Regions from separate parts of the Streptomyces sp. NPDC053665 genome, predicted to be linked through region 3. Evidence: riboswitches for the same ligand, from Rfam matches in the RefSeq annotation. Region 3 holds a riboswitch; each other region holds the start of a gene.
The links. Region 3 has a riboswitch for cobalamin ahead of ACZ6ZN_RS02170 (energy-coupling factor ABC transporter permease). Riboswitches for the same ligand answer to the same signal wherever they lie in the genome.

Region 1 (5,105 bases), on a different contig from region 3:
GGCTGGTGGCCAGGGCGAAGAGCGCTGTCATGGAACGGATGCCTCGCAGTACAGTTCAGTGGACGATCAGGTCAACCACACCATAGTGCAGCTCGCTGAACTATGTCATACAGAATATTGGACGGAACGTGTCGGACCTCGACCTCCTGACCCAGTCCCTGGCGCGCAGCGTCAAGCACTGGCGCGCGGTGCGCGGCTTCACGCTGGACGTGCTCGCCGCCCGCGCCGGAGTCAGCCGCGGCATGCTCATCCAGATCGAGCAGGCCCGCACCAACCCCAGCCTGGGCACCGTCGTGAAGATCGGTGACGCGCTCGGCGTCAGCATCACCACCCTCCTGGACTACGAGCAGGGCCCGAACGTCCGCGTCGTCCCCGCCGAGCAGGCCGTCCGGCTGTGGCACACCGACGCCGGCAGCTACAACCGGCTGCTCGCCGGCACCGAGGCCCCCGGGCCGCTGGAGATGTGGGACTGGAGGCTGATGCCCGGCGAGAGCAGCCCCTCCGACCCGCACCCGGCCGGCACGACCGAACTGCTGCACGTCACGGCCGGGGAGCTGACGCTCACCGTCGACGGGGCCGAGCACCGGGTGCCCGCCGGCGCCAGCGTCCACTTCGAGGCCGGCGTGCCCCACACGTACGGCAACACCGGGGACGTGCCGATGGAAATGGTCATGGCCGTCTCGGTGCCGCCCGTCTCCTGAGACGCCCGGGCGGCGGGCCCCGCGGTGTTGTTAGCGTGCGGCCATGCGCGCACCCCTCGGACACTTCGACGACGCCCGGCCCGCCCCCGCCTGCCTCGACGAGCTGACCGTCCCCGTCGCCGACGCCGTACGCCACTGGCAGGGCAGCGTCCCCGCCGACCGGATCGTCTACGTCGAGACCGACCCCGCCTGGGCCGACACCGCGACCTTCGTGGAGCACTACGGGCAGGACCTGCTGGAGCGCTCCGCCAACTGCGTGGTCGTCGCGGGCAAGCGCGGCGGCGGGACCACGCTCGCCGCGTGCGTCGTGCTGTCCACCACCCGGGTCGACGTCAACGGCGTGGTCCGCCGCCGACTGGGCGCCCGCAAGGCCTCGTTCGCCGCGATGGACACCGCGACCGGTGAGACCGGCATGGAGTACGGCGGCATCACCCCGATCGGGCTGCCCGCCGACTGGCCCGTCCTCGTGGACGCGGCCGTGGTCGACCTGCCCTACGTCCTCGTCGGCAGCGGCCGGCGCCGCGGCAAGCTGCTGGTCCCGGGCAAGGCCTTCGCCGAACTGCCGGGCGCCGAGGTCGTGAAGGGCCTCGGAGCTCCCGTTCCGTAGCGCGCCGCCGCGTCCGGGCACTGCTCGGCGAAACGCCCGCGTCTCCGTCTCCGGCACCGAGCGGTCCACCGAGGCCGCCTACAGCGCGGCGACGGCCCTCGTCACCGCCCCAGTCGGGGGATCTCGATGGCCGGGCAGCGGTCCATCACCATCTCCAGACCCGCCGCGCGGGTCCGTTCGTACGCCGCCTCGTCGACGACGCCGAGCTGGAACCAGACACCCTTCGCGCCCTTGGCGACGGCCTCGTCCGCGACCGCGCCGGCCAGGTCGCTGTTCACGAAGACGTCCACGACGTCCACCTCGAAGGGGATGTCCGCGAGGCTCGCGTACCCCTGCTCGCCGTGCACCGTCTCCGCCTTCGGGTGCACCGGCACCACGCGCTTGCCGAAGTGCTGGAGCGTCGCGGCCACGCCGTACGCGGCACGCTGCCGGTTCGACGACAGGCCCACCACGGCCCAGGTGTCGCCGAGTTCGGTGAGAATCCTGCGGACCGCTGCCTCGTCGCCGTACACCGGTGACCTCCTCGGGAGTCGCAAAGGAACTGTTCCCGGTCAACGGCCCGGGCCGCCCGGTGATTCCCCGGCACCCCCGTGATAGCTTGCCGAAGCCAGTCGAACCCATGTACGTGGGTCAGGGAATCCGGTGCGAACCCGGAACTGACGCGCAGCGGTGAGGGGGACGGGCGGGGCCTCGGCCACTGGACGCACCGCGTGTCCGGGAAGGCGCCCCGATCCGGACGAACCCGAGTCCGAAGACCTGCTGGCGGCCCCCGCGGCCGACGCGGCGGGGGAGCACCGTACGACCGGGCTCCGCGACCGAGCCCTCGACGACCGAGGACTGGTTCCCCGTGCCCCTCGCCCGACCCGCCCGCGCGGCCGCCCTGCTCGCCGTCTGCTCCCTGCTCCTCGCCGGTTGCGGCGGCACGGAATCCTCCGGCCGCCATGACGGGAAGACAGCCGTCACCCTCCGCAACTGCGGACACGAGGTCCGCGTGGAGTCCCCGCCGCGGCACGCCGTCTCCCTCAACCAGGGCACCACCGAGATCCTGCTCTCCCTCGGTCTCGCCGACCGCCTCGCCGGCACGGCCACCTGGACCGACCCCGTGATGAAGGGGCTCGAGAAGGAGAACGCCGAGGTGCCGCGGCTCGCCGACAACAACCCCTCCTTCGAGCGGGTCCTGGACGCCGACCCCGACTTCGTGGCCGCCTCGTTCGTCTCCACCCTCGGCAAGGGCGGCGTCGCCACCCGGGAACAGTTCGAGAAGCTCGGCGTCCCCACCTACGTCTCCCCGTCCGACTGCGCCGGCAAGGACAACAACTCCGGCGGCGACGGCTCCCGCGGCAAGCCCCTCGGCATCGGCACCGTCTACCGGGAAGTGCGCGACCTGGCCACGGTGTTCGGCGAGCGGGAACGCGGCGACCGGCTCGTGGTCTCCCTGCAACGGCGGATGGACAAGGCCACCGCGGGCCTCGACGCCTCCCGGGTCACCCTCCTGTACTGGTTCGCCAACTCCGACTCGCCCTACATGGCGGGCTGCTGCGGCGCGCCCGGCATCATCACCCGGGCCCTCGGCGCGCAGAACGTCTTCGACGACACCCACGACGAGTGGCCGCAGATCAACTGGGAGACGGTCGCCGACCGCGACCCGGACGTCCTCGTCATCGGCGACCTGACCCGTAAGTCGCAGACCGCCGAATCGGCCGCGAAGAAGATCGCCTTCCTGGAGTCCAACCCGGTCACCCGGACCATGGACGCCGTCCGCCACCGGCGGTACGTGTTGCTCAGCGGGCAGGCCATGAACCCGACCATCCGCACGGTCGAGGGAGTGGAGCAGGTGGCCGCGGGGCTGCGCCGGTTCGGGCTGGCCGGGTGACCGCCCCGGATCCGGCCGGCCCCCGCGTCCGCCCTCGCCGCGCCGCCGGGCTCGCGCTGGGCGCGGCCGGAGCCGTGACCCTCGTGGTCTCGGTCGCCGCGGCCATCACGATCGGCCCCGCCGACATCGGCGTCGGGGACGTGTGGTCGGTCGTGGCCGCCCATCTCGGCCTCGGGGAGTCCGGGCTGACGCCCGTGCGGGACGGCATCGTCTGGCAGCTGCGGCTGCCGCGCACCCTCCTCGCCGCCGTGTGCGGGGCCGGACTCGCCGTGTGCGGGGCGGTGATGCAGTCGCTGCTGCGCAACCCGCTGGCCGACCCGTTCGTGCTCGGGGTGTCCTCCGGCGCCTCGACGGGAGCGGTCGCCGTCGTCGTGCTGGGCGTCGGCGGGGGTGCCGTGTCGGTGTCCGCGGGCGCGTTCCTCGGCGCCCTCGTCTCCTTCGCGCTCGTGCTGCTGCTCAGCCACACCCTCGGCGGCACCACCGACCGGGTCGTCCTCGCGGGCGTGGCCGCCATGCAGCTGTTCTCCGCCCTGACCTCGTTCGTCGTGATGACCTCGGCCGACGCCGAGACGACCCGCGGCGTGCTGTTCTGGCTGCTCGGCTCGCTCGGCGGCGCGGGCTGGACCGACGTCCGGCTGTGCCTCGCCGCACTGGCCGTCGCCCTGACGATGTGCCTGGGGTACGCCCGTACGCTCGACGTCTTCGCCCTCGGACAGGACACCGCCGCCGCCCTCGGGGTCTCCGTGGCCCGGACCCGCCTGGTACTGCTGTGCGTCACGGCCCTGCTCACGGCCGCGCTGGTCAGCTCCGCCGGGGCCATCGGCTTCGTCGGGCTGGTCCTGCCGCACGCCACCCGGGCCCTCACCGGCCCCGGCCACGTCCGGCTGCTGCCGGTCACGGCCCTGGCCGGCGCCGTGTTCCTGGTGTGGGTCGACACCCTCGCCCGGACCGTGCTGGACCCCCAGGAGGTCCCGGTGGGCGTCGTGACGTCGCTCGTCGGGGTGCCGGCGTTCGTGGCGGTGCTGTACCGGACACGGAGGGTGCGATGAGCGGCCCGGACCGCCCCGGCGCCGCACGGAGTCCGGCTGCGGCGATCAGGTCTCCAGCCGGACGAGAAAACCAGTGGGAACGAGCTGTGTGTTTCCCGGCATAACGGACACCCGGAGGTGGTGACGGCATGGGCCGCCTCAGGAATCGCGGGCGGTATCGCTGTTCGATCCGGCGTGGACGGACCGTCCTCCCCCCTGACTTGTACGCGGGGTGGTGCGCCGGACAGTCAGCCAGCACGCGACAAGCATGAAGGGGTGAGGTCTGCATGATCACCCGTGAACAGATCCCGACCGTGATGGATCACCCGGTCTACGACGCCGACGGCGACAAGATCGGGGAGGCGAAGCACGTCTTCCTCGACGACGTCACCGGCCAGCCCGAGTGGGTCAGCGTCAAGACCGGCTTGTTCGGCACCAACGAGTCGTTCGTGCCCATCCACGACGCCTCAGTCGTGGAGGACCACCTTGAGGTGCCCTACCGCAAGGCCGAGGTCAAGGACGCGCCCAACGTCGATGTGGACGCAGGCGGCCACCTCTCCGAGGACGAGGAGCACCGCCTGTACGAGCACTACGGCATCGACTGGGACACCGCCTGGCAGCAGACCCACGAGTCCGGCACATCCGGCCAGGGCGGCTGGGCCCGCACGGGCACCGGCCAGACCACCCACAGGTCCGGCTACGCCGACACCGGGGAAGCGACCGGCATGCCCGACCACACCGGCACCGGTGGCGACATGATGGGCGGGCACGGCCGTGCCGATGCCGGGGAGACCATCGGCAGGCCGGATGCCGACATGGCGGAGACGACCGGCACGTCCCGAGCCGGATACGCGGACACCGCCGCGAGCGGTGACGACGCCATGACGCGCTCGGAG
Region 2 (5,105 bases), on a different contig from region 3:
CGGTGGCCAGGCCGTGCAGCAGGCCCCGGCTGCGGAACCAGTAGACGTAGGCGAAGGCCCCGTAGAAGAACAGTCCCTCGATGCACGCGGCGAAGCAGATCAGGTTGAGCAGGAAGCGGCGCCGGTCCGCGGGTGACTCCAGCCGGTCCAGCTTGTCCACCGAGTCGATCCACTTGAAGCAGAACGCCGCCTTCTCGCGGATGGACGGGATGTTCTCCACGGCCGCGAAGGCCGCCGCGCGGTCCTCCGGGTCGGGGAGATAGGTGTCGAGCAGCGTCAGATAGAACTGGACGTGCACGGCCTCCTCGAAGAGCTGCCGCGACAGATACAGGCGCGCTTCAGGGGAGTTGATGTGCTTGTACAGCGTCAGCACCAGGTTGTTCGCGACGATCGAGTCGCCCGTCGCGAAGAAGGCCACCAGCCGGCCGATGAGGTGCTGCTCGGCGGGGGAGAGCTTGGCGAGGTCGGCGACGTCGGAGTGGAGATCGACCTCCTCCACGGTCCAGGTGTTCTTGATGGCGTCCCGGTAGCGCTCGTAGAAGTCCGGGTAGCGCATGGGGCGCAGGGTCAGCTCGAAGCCGGGGTCGAGAAGGTTCTGGGTGCTCATCACTGACAGGCCTCGCAGGACTCGGGGTTTTCCAGGGAGCAGGCGACCGCCTCGGGGTCGGGGGTGGCCTGCACGGGGACGGTGGCCCGGGCGGCGCGGGCGATGCGGGTCGCCGGGCGCGAACGCAGGTAGTACGTGGTCTTCAGCCCGGACTTCCAGGCGTAGGCGTACATCGAGGAGAGCTTGCCGATGGTCGGCGTCTCCAGGAAGAGGTTCAGGGACTGCGACTGGTCCAGGAACGGGGTCCTGGCCGCCGCCATGTCGATCAGGCCGCGCTGCGGGATCTCCCACGCCGTGCGGTAGAGGGCGCGCACGTCCTCGGGGATCCAGGCGAAGTCCTGCACCGAGCCGTTCGCCTCGCGCAGGGCCTCACGAGTGCGGGCGTCCCACACGCCGAGCCGCTTCAGCTCGTCCACCAGGTAGGAGTTCACCTGGAGGAACTCGCCCGACAGCGTCTCGCGCTTGAACAGGTTGGACACCTGCGGCTCGATGCACTCGTACACGCCCGCGATCGAGGCGATGGTGGCCGTGGGCGCGATGGCCAGGAGCAGGGAGTTGCGCAGGCCGGTCGTGGCGATCCGCTCGCGCAGGGCGGCCCAGCGCTCGGGCCACGTCCGTTCCACGTCGTAGTGGTCGGGGTGCAGGACGCCCCGGGCGGTGCGGGTCTTCTCCCAGGCGGGCAGCGGGCCGCTGCGCTCGGCGAGATCGGCGGACGCCTCGTACGCGGCGAGCATGATGCGCTCGGCGATCCGGGTCGACAGGGCCTTGGCCTCGGGCGAGTCGAAGGGCAGGCGCAGCTGGAAGAAGACGTCCTGAAGGCCCATCGCGCCGAGGCCGACCGGGCGCCAGCGGGCGTTGGAGCGGCCCGCCTGCTCGGTCGGGTAGAAGTTGATGTCCACGACCCGGTCGAGGAACGTCACCGCCGTGCGGACGGTCTCGTCCAGGCGCTCCCAGTCGATGTCACCGCCGGTCACGAAGGCGCCGAGGTTGACCGAGCCGAGGTTGCAGACCGCCGTCTCCCCGTCGTCGGTGACCTCGAGGATCTCCGTGCAGAGGTTGGAGGAGTGCACCACGTGGCCGGGCTCGGCCGTCTGGTTGGCGGTGCGGTTGGCGGCGTCCTTGAAGGTCATCCAGCCGTTGCCGGTCTGCGCGAGGGTGCGCATCATGCGGCCGTACAGCTCACGGGCGGGCAGGGTCTTCCTCGCCAGGCCCTTCGCCTCGGCCGCACGGTACGCGGCGTCGAACTCCTCGCCCCACAGGTCGACCAGCTCGGGTACGTCCGAGGGGGAGAACAGCGACCACTGCGCGTCGGCGTTCACGCGCCGCATGAACTCGTCCGGCACCCAGTGCGCCAGATTGAGGTTGTGCGTGCGCCGGGCGTCCTCGCCGGTGTTGTCCCGCAGCTCCAGGAACTCCTCGATGTCCGCGTGCCAGGTCTCCAGGTAGACCGCGGCGGCTCCCTTGCGGCGGCCGCCCTGGTTCACCGCGGCGACCGAGGCGTCGAGGGTCTTCAGGAACGGGACGATGCCGTTGGAGTGGCCGTTGGTGCCGCGGATCAGCGAACCCCGGGCACGGATCCGGGAGTAGGCCAGGCCGATGCCGCCCGCGTGCTTCGACAGGCGCGCGACCTGGTGGTAGCGGTCGTAGATCGAGTCCAGCTCGTCCTGGGGGGAGTCGAGCAGGTAGCAGGACGACATCTGGGGATGCCGGGTGCCGGAGTTGAAGAGGGTGGGGGAGGAGGGCAGGTAGTCGAGGCGGCTCATGAGCCCGTAGAGCGCCGCGACCTCGTCCACCGCGCGGGCGGTGTCGTCCTCGGCGAGGCCGCTCGCCACCCGCAGCAGGAAGTACTGGGGAGTCTCGACCACCTTGCGGGTGATCGGGTGCCGCAGCAGGTAGCGGCTGTACAGGGTGCGCAGGCCGAAGTAGCCGAAGCGGTCGTCGGCGGTGCCGTCGACCAGCGCGTCGAGGCGGGAGGCGTGGACGCGTACGAACTCCGCGGTGCGGTCGGCGATGAGCCCCTCGCGGTGGCCGACCGCGACGGACCCCGTGAAGGACGTGACCCCCTGCGAGGCGGCCTCCTCGCGGATGCCGATGGTCAGCAGGCGGGCGGCGAGCCGGGAGTAGGCCGGGTCCTCCGAGATGAGGCCCGCCGCCGCCTCCGTCGCCAGGTCCCGCAGCTCCCGCTCGTCCGCCTGCGCGGACCGGCCGCGCAGCGCGGCGGCGGCGACCCGGCCGGGGTCGGCGTCGGGGAGGTCGGCGGTCAGTTCGGTGAGGGTCCGCAGCAGCGCGGCACCGGGAGCGTCCTGCTCCGGTTCGGCGGCTGCGGCCGGATCCGCTGGCGCGATGGTCACGGGGGCTCTCCCTCGCTCGGCACGGGGCCTCGCCGAGGGCAGGGGGCAGCACACGGACGCACACGGCGTCACGCGTCCACCGGCCCATTCCACGAGGCCCGGACGTCAGGGCACACCGGCCGGCGGCCGGGTGCACTGTCGGCAGGTCCTCGGACTGACCGTCATGCGCGCGGAGGGGCATGGGTTCACCGTTGCGGGACAGTTCCGGATTCGCACCGGATTCCCCTGCGGCGACAGCGAGCATGAGCATACATCTTGTGCCGGGCCCGGGTGGCACCCCCAGATGTAGTGTCGCGGGGTGTCGGAGTGTCGGCTTCACATGACGGCGGGCCGCCGTGACGTTCGGTCACGGCGGCCCGCTGTGCGGTGGTCGCGGCGTGCCGCGCCGTTCGGGTCAGTGCGACGATCCGGCGGTGGCCGGCGGAAGCTCCACCTGGACTCCCGGGTCGCCCGCGTCGGCCGTGTAGTCCTCCGGCTTGGTCTCGTCGACGCCGTCGGGGGCCTTCACCGCCTTCAGGACGAAGGTCAGGACGACCGTCACGACCACGTTCAGCACGAACGCCGTGAGGCCGATGTAGCCGATCTCGCCGATGCCGGGGATCTCCTTCGACGAGCCGCCGAAGTGCTTCTGCGTCGGGGAGGCCACGCCGTAGGCGGCGAGGGTGCCGTAGGCCATGCCGACCGCCCAGCCCGCGAGCAGCGCCCAGCGGTGGAACCAGCGGGTGAACAGGCCGCCGACCAGGGCCGGGAAGGTCTGCAGGATCCAGATGCCGCCCAGCAGCTGGAAGTTGATGGCGACCGTCTTGTCCATGGTGAGGACGAAGACCAGCGCGCCCACCTTCACCAGCAGCGAGACCAGCTTGGAGACCTTGGTCTCCTGCGCGGGGGTGGCGTCCGGCTTGAGGAAGTCCTTGTAGATGTTGCGGGTGAACAGGTTCGCGGCCGCGATGGACATGATGGCCGCGGGCACCAGCGCGCCGATGCCGATGGCCGCGAACGCCACACCGGCGAACCAGTCCGGGAACATCGTCTCGAACAGCTGCGGGATCGCCAGCTGCCCGTTCTGCACCTTGATGCCTGCCGCGATCGCCATGAAGCCGAGCAGTGCGAGCAGGCCCAGCATCAGCGAGTACAGCGGCAGGATCGTGGTGTTGCGGCGGATCACCTCACGGCTCTTCGAGGACAGCGTCGCCGTGATCGAGTGCGGGTACATGAACAGCGCCAGCGCGGAGCCCAGCGCGAGCGTGGCGTACGTCCACTGGCCCGCCTCCGGCGGCGTCAGCGCACCGCGCGGCGCGCCCGTGGCCGGGTTGGTCTGGCTGTACGCCTCACCGGCCTTGGCGAAGATCTCGTCGAAGCCGCCCAGCTTGATCGGGATGTAGATGATCGCCACCGCGATGACGAGGTAGATCAGGGTGTCCTTCACGAACGCGATCAGCGCCGGCGCCCGCAGGCCCGAGGAGTACGTGTACGCCGCCAGCACGCCGAACGCGATCAGCAGCGGCAGGTCCTTGATGAACCAGTTGGTGTTCTCGCCGCCGCCGACGCCCATCACGTCCAGTACGGCCTGGATGCCGACCAGTTGGAGGGCGATGTACGGCATGGTCGCCAGGATGCCGGTCACGGCCACCGCGAGCGACAGTCCCTTCGAGCCGAACCGGCCGCGCACGAAGTCGGAGGTCGTGACGTAGCCGTGCTTGTGGGAGACCGACCACAGGCGGGGCAGGAAGGTGAAGATCAGCGGGTAGACCAGGATCGTGTACGGCACGGCGAAGAAGCCGGCCGCCCCGGCCGCGTAGATCGCCGCGGGCACCGCGACGAACGTGTAGGCCGTGTACAGGTCGCCGCCGAGCAGGAACCAGGTGATCCAGGTGCCGAACGAGCGGCCGCCCAGGCCCCATTCGTCCAGGCTGTGCTCGTTCTCGGCCTTGCGCCAGCGCGCGGCCAGGAAGCCCATGACCGTGACGAGCAGGAAGAAGAAGATGAAGACGGCGAGTGCGACGCCGTTCACGCCGTCCTTCACCGCGACGCACCGCCCTTCGCGGCCGAGCGGGAGCGCTGGTCACGCTGCCACAGCTTGTAGGCGATCATCGTCAGCGCGGTGGAGATCAGCACCCACGCCATCTGGTACCAGTAGAAGAAAGGGA
Region 3 (5,105 bases):
GCACCTGCCCGTCCGGCAGACCGAGGTTCAGCGGCCCGAACGACACGTCCTGCTCCACGGAGGCCGCGAACAGCTGGTCGTCCGGGTCCTGCACCACGAGCTGCACCGTCGTCCGCAGCCGGGTCAGCCCCTTGCGGTCGTACGTCACCGTCCGCCCTTCGAGGCTCAACTCGCCCCGGGTCGGGCGCAGTCCACCGCTCAGCAGCCGCATCAGGGTCGTCTTGCCGCTGCCGTTGCGGCCGAGCAGCGCGAGTGCGCGGCCCTCGGTGACGGTGAAGTCCAGGCCGCTGAGCACGGCGGGGCCGTCCTCGTAGGCGAAGGAGGCGCCCCGCAGGGCGACGAGGGCGGGCTCGCTCACAGCGGCGGCCTTTCCAGGAGGAAGGTGAGGGCGGCCAGCACCGCGAGCAGCAGGCAGCTGACGGCCGTGAAACGGACGGAGACACGCGCCTCGGGGACCAGGACGCGCAGCGTGCCGTCGTAGCCGCGCCCGGCCAGGCCGGCCTGGAGGCGAGAGGCCCGGTCGAAGGCCCGCACGAACGCCGTGGCACCGAGACCGGCCAGGGAGCGCCACTCGGCGCGGCGGCCGGTGTGACCGAGCCGGGCCGCCTGGGCCTGCCGGATGCGGCGCACGGAGTCCAGCAGCAGGAAACTCATCCGGTACGTCACCAGCGCCACGTCCACCACGGGCGCCGGGACCCCCGCGCGCACCAGGCGCGGCAGCAGGTCGGACATGGGCGTGGTGAAGGCGAACAGCAGCACGCCCAGCGAGGCCGCGGAGGTACGCAGCATCAACTCCCCGGCCCGCAGCGGACCGTCGGCGGCGAGGGAGACGAACCCGCCCGGCCCGCCGACCTGCACCAGCAGGGTCAGCGCGCCGGTCGCACAGAAGCCCAGCGGCACCCGGTAGGCCCGCCACAGGCGCCGCCCGGGCACACCGGCCGGACCGAGCAGGAGCACGACCGCGGTGACCAGCACCAGGGCCGCGCCCGGCCAGGGCGGCAGGCAGACGGCCAGCACGGTCAGGCCCAGTCCGAGCACGGCCTTGTCCACGGGATGACGGCGGCGCCAGCGACTGCTGTGCGCCGCCGCGTCGATCGGCAGCACCCGGGCTCAGTCCTTCGCGGAGACGGACTCTCCGGCGGCCGGGGGAGCGGCCGCCGCCTCCCGCTCCAGGGCCCGCTGCTCGCCCTGCCGTCGTCCCCGGCGCAGCCCGAAGTAGTAGGCGAGGACACCGGCGCCCAGCGCGGCCTGGAAGGAGAACAGGGCCGACTCGATCTCCCCGGACGGCGGTTCGTACAGCGGGGAGAACCACGGCTCGTAGTCGGGCTCGATCTCGGTGATCGCCGTCTCGGCCTCGCCGTCGGCGCCGGTGAAGGGCTCCTCCTTGTGGTCGCCGAGGCCGAGCACGAGCGGCAGCACGGCGAGCGCGGCCACGACGAACAGCAGCAGCAGGTTGATCTTCGTGTTCCGGCTCATCGGGCCACCACCTGGGTCTCGTCGCGCGTCTCCTTGGCGGTGAGCAGCACGCCGAGCCGCGTCAGCTCGCCCTTGCTGGACTGCACCAGCAGCCGCATCACGAGGACCGTCAGCAGTCCCTCGCTCACCGCCAGCGGGATCTGCGTGAGGGCGAAGATGGAGCCGAACTTGCCGAGCGCGCCCAGGAAACCGCTGCCCGGGTCGGGGAAGGCGAGCGCCAGCTGCACGCTGGTGACGCAGTAGGTGGACAGGTCGGCGACGAACGCGCCGCAGAACACCGTCACCATCAGCGGCACGTCGAACCGCCGCAGCAGCTTGTACACGGCGTACCCGGCCCAGGGCCCGACGATCGCCATGGAGAAGACGTTGGCGCCGAGCGTGGTCAGCCCGCCGTGGGCGAGCAGCAGCGCCTGGAAGAGCAGGGTGATGGTGCCGAGCACGGTCATGACGGGCGGCCGGAACAGGATGGCCCCCAGGCCCGTTCCGGTCGGGTGGGAGCAACTGCCCGTGACGGAGGGCAGTTTCAGCGCGGACAGGACGAACGTGAAGGCGCCGGAGGCGCCGAGGAGCAGGGTGCTCTCGGGGTGCTCGCGCACCTCACGGGTGAGTGACCGGACCCCGTGGACGACGAACGGCGCCGACGCGACGCCCCAGGCGACCGCGTGCGCCGGAGGAAGGAAACCCTCGGCTATGTGCATGGCTCAGCAGACCCTCTCCAGCACCTCGTGGATGGTTGACGCGCCTTGGCCGGTCTCCTGGCTGACGGGTACCACCGCCCGGACTCCGCCTTCCCGGGTCACAAGGACCCAGTGGCTGCCCGCGAGGGCCGGAGCCGGACTTCCCGATTCACAGTGGCGAGGGCCGCACCGGCATCACACCGGATTTCCCGTTCACCAAGGCCAGGTGACAATAAGGCCCGGATCAGGACGAGCACAACCCGCACCCGGGGGCGCGCGAGGGGCGCCCCCTCGCACACCGGCGCACCTGGGGCTCCGCCGGGGGAACGCCTCGTGGGTCAGTCGTCGCCCTCGTCCCCGCCGTCCTCGGCCTCGCCGTCCCCCTGCTGCGCGGGCGGTTGCTCCTGCTCCGGCTGCTCCGCCTCCGCCGGTGGCTCGGCGCCCGCGTCCGGCGGGGGTGCGGTGCCCTCGGCGGCCGGAGAGGGCGGGGCCTGCTCGACCGGCGTCGTGCCGGGCGGGATGACATCGGCCACCGTCCCGGTGGCCGGCGTGGCGGCCGGGCCGGAGTCCGGCCGCGATCCCGACGCGGGGCCGGAACTCGCCCCGGCGGTGGGGGTGCTCGCGGTGGGCGAGGGGCCCGGGTCGGTGCCCTCCGTGGCGGTGTCGTCCGGCGAGAACCACTGCATGCCGATGAGCATCGCGGCGACGAACAGCGCCGCGGCCGCGACCGCGGCGACGGCCTTCGAACGGTTTCCGCTCCCCCCGCCGCGTCGTCCGCCGCGCCCGGGACGCCCCGCCTGCGCCGCGCGGGCCGCGCTGCGCGACCCGGGTGCCGCCGGCAGCGCGTACGTGGTCGGGCTGCTCGCCCCCGCGCCCGGAGGGGTGCCGTGAGTGGCCGGTGCGGGCCGGGGCCGGGACCGCCCGGGCGGCGACATCTCCGGCAGCGGCTCGGGCAGCCCCCGCCAGGCGCCGCCCGCGAACCACTCGGCCGCCTGCTGCGCGGTGGGCCGGTCCTCGGGCTGCTTGGCGAGCAGGCCGAGCAGGTAGTTCTCGAACGCCGGCGGCAGACCGGAGACGCCCAGCTCGCGGGGCGGCACCGGAGCGGCGTCGAGGTGCTGGTGGAGCAGGGCGACGGCGCTGTCCGCCTCGAACGGGGGGCGGCCGCTGAGGAGCTGGTAGAGCACGCAGCCCAGCGAGTACATGTCGGAGGCGGGACCCGCGGGTTTGCCCAGGGCGCGTTCGGGGGCGAGGTACATCCCCGTGCCGACGATCTGGCCGGTGGCGGTGAGCGCGGCGCCGGGGTCGTCCATGAAGCGCGCGATGCCGAAGTCGCCGATCTTCAGGGTGCCGCGGGCGTCGAGCAGCAGGTTGGCGGGTTTCACGTCCCGGTGCACGATGCCCTGGGCGTGCGCGGCGGCGAGGCCGGCGGAGGCCTGTGCCGCCAGGACCGCCACGCGCTCGGCGGGCAGCGCGCCCGACGTGGCGAGCAGCTGGGAGAGACTGTCGCCGTCGACGAGCTCCATCACCAGGTAGAGCCGGTTGTCGAACTCGCCGAAGTCCAGCACGCCGACCACGTGGGGGTGGTTCAGGCGCCCGGCGGTCTGGGCCTCCAGCCGGAACCGCGAGGTCGCGGTGGCGTCGGTGTCCTGGGGCAGCAGCAGCTTGACGGCCACTGCTCTGGCGAGCGTCTCGTCGTACGCACGCCAGACCTCTCCCATTCCACCGCGCCCGATCTCCACATCCAGCCGGTAGCGGCCCGCTAGCAGCACTCGTCCTCGTCTCACGCTCAGGGGAAGGTCCGCCGCCGCAGACCGAACTCCCCGCGCACGCACGGAGATTGCCGAGGGCTGCCGCAGCCGCCCCAGGATACTGGCGCCGCGCGCCCCCGCGATCCCCCGGCGGAGGCGGCCCTTCCACGCCCGGGAGGGCGGGCTGACCACCGGGGGCCGGACGCGGCCCGCGGCCCCGCAGGACGTGCTCTCGCGGTGTGGTGGCGGGGGCCTGCCGGCGGCCGGGGTGGGCGGGTTGGCCCGGCGGTCGGGGGCACGCGGGTGGCCCGTCCTGGCCCGACCGGGGCCGCGGGAGTCACGGCGTAAGCCCCTGTGGTCAGCGGCGGCCCGGCGGGCCGGTCAAGAGGCCCGCCGCCGTGGGGGTTCAGCTCTCCGACGGGGCGAGCAGCACGAACTCCGCCCCCGCGGGGTCCAGGCAGACGGCCAGCCTGCCGACGCCCTCCATGTCCTGCGGCCCCATCTGCACCTCGCCGCCCTTCTCCGTGACGCGGGCGGCCGCGGCGTCACAGTCCTCGACCGCGAAGACCGGGTGCCAGTACGGCCGTCCGTCCGTCAGCGTCAGGTCCTGCGCGTCCATCTCCATCAGCCCGCCGTGCATCCGGTCCTCGGGCAGGCCCGCCGGCGTGATGAGGGTGTACGTGCCCGCGCCGCCGGGCAGCGGCATGTCGCTGAACTGCCAGTCGAACAGGCCGCCGTAGAACTCCCTGGCCGCCGCCGCGTCGGTCGTGAACAGTTCGACCCAGGACAGCGAGCCCGGCTCGTCGACGAGGTCCAGGCCGGCGTTCGTCCCCGGCTGCCAGACGGCGAACTGGCCGCCCAGGGGGTCGCTGTACTGGGCCATCCGGCCCCACTCGTCGAGGTCCATCGGCTCGACCCGGACGGTGCCGCCCGCCTGCCGCACGGCCTCGGTCGTGGCGTCCGCGTCGGGGACGCTGTAGTACAGCATCCACGCCGGGCGCGCGCCCTCCTCGGTCAGCTTGCCGAGGCCGCCGACGACCTTGCCGTCCTTCTTGAACATCCCGCCCTCGAAGTCCTCGCTCTCGCCCATGGACTCGTACTCCCACCCGAGCACGGCGCTGTAGAACGACGCGGCGGCCCGGACGTCCGGAGCTCCGAGGTCGAGCCAGCAGGGTGAGCCGGGGGCGTACTCCGTGGTGATCAT

Region 1: another riboswitch for cobalamin. It lies ahead of ACZ6ZN_RS25445 (ABC transporter substrate-binding protein); the one in region 3 lies ahead of ACZ6ZN_RS02170 (energy-coupling factor ABC transporter permease).
Region 2: another riboswitch for cobalamin. It lies ahead of ACZ6ZN_RS16350 (ribonucleoside-diphosphate reductase subunit alpha); the one in region 3 lies ahead of ACZ6ZN_RS02170 (energy-coupling factor ABC transporter permease).

Annotation. Positions count from the first base shown of each region.
Region 1 covers NZ_JBVJKK010000006.1:466,985-472,089, reverse strand. The annotation lists gene ACZ6ZN_RS25465 (EamA family transporter) at 1-31, opposite strand, end outside; gene ACZ6ZN_RS25460 (XRE family transcriptional regulator) at 129-701, shown strand; gene ACZ6ZN_RS25455 (YbaK/EbsC family protein) at 745-1,308, shown strand; gene ACZ6ZN_RS25450 (CoA-binding protein) at 1,410-1,820, opposite strand; cobalamin riboswitch at 1,900-2,086, shown strand; gene ACZ6ZN_RS25445 (ABC transporter substrate-binding protein) at 2,156-3,181, shown strand; gene ACZ6ZN_RS25440 (FecCD family ABC transporter permease) at 3,178-4,230, shown strand; gene ACZ6ZN_RS25435 (DUF2382 domain-containing protein) at 4,497-5,105, shown strand, end outside.
Region 2 covers NZ_JBVJKK010000003.1:742,497-747,601, forward strand. The annotation lists gene ACZ6ZN_RS16345 (ribonucleotide-diphosphate reductase subunit beta) at 1-607, opposite strand, end outside; gene ACZ6ZN_RS16350 (ribonucleoside-diphosphate reductase subunit alpha) at 607-2,958, opposite strand; cobalamin riboswitch at 3,082-3,208, opposite strand; gene mctP (monocarboxylate uptake permease MctP) at 3,353-4,981, opposite strand; gene ACZ6ZN_RS16360 (DUF3311 domain-containing protein) at 4,978-5,105, opposite strand, start outside.
Region 3 covers NZ_JBVJKK010000001.1:502,311-507,415, reverse strand. The annotation lists gene ACZ6ZN_RS02185 (energy-coupling factor ABC transporter ATP-binding protein) at 1-358, opposite strand, end outside; gene cbiQ (cobalt ECF transporter T component CbiQ) at 355-1,104, opposite strand; gene ACZ6ZN_RS02175 (energy-coupling factor ABC transporter substrate-binding protein) at 1,111-1,476, opposite strand; gene ACZ6ZN_RS02170 (energy-coupling factor ABC transporter permease) at 1,473-2,174, opposite strand; cobalamin riboswitch at 2,205-2,389, opposite strand; gene ACZ6ZN_RS02165 (serine/threonine-protein kinase) at 2,492-3,937, opposite strand; gene ACZ6ZN_RS02160 (VOC family protein) at 4,308-5,105, opposite strand.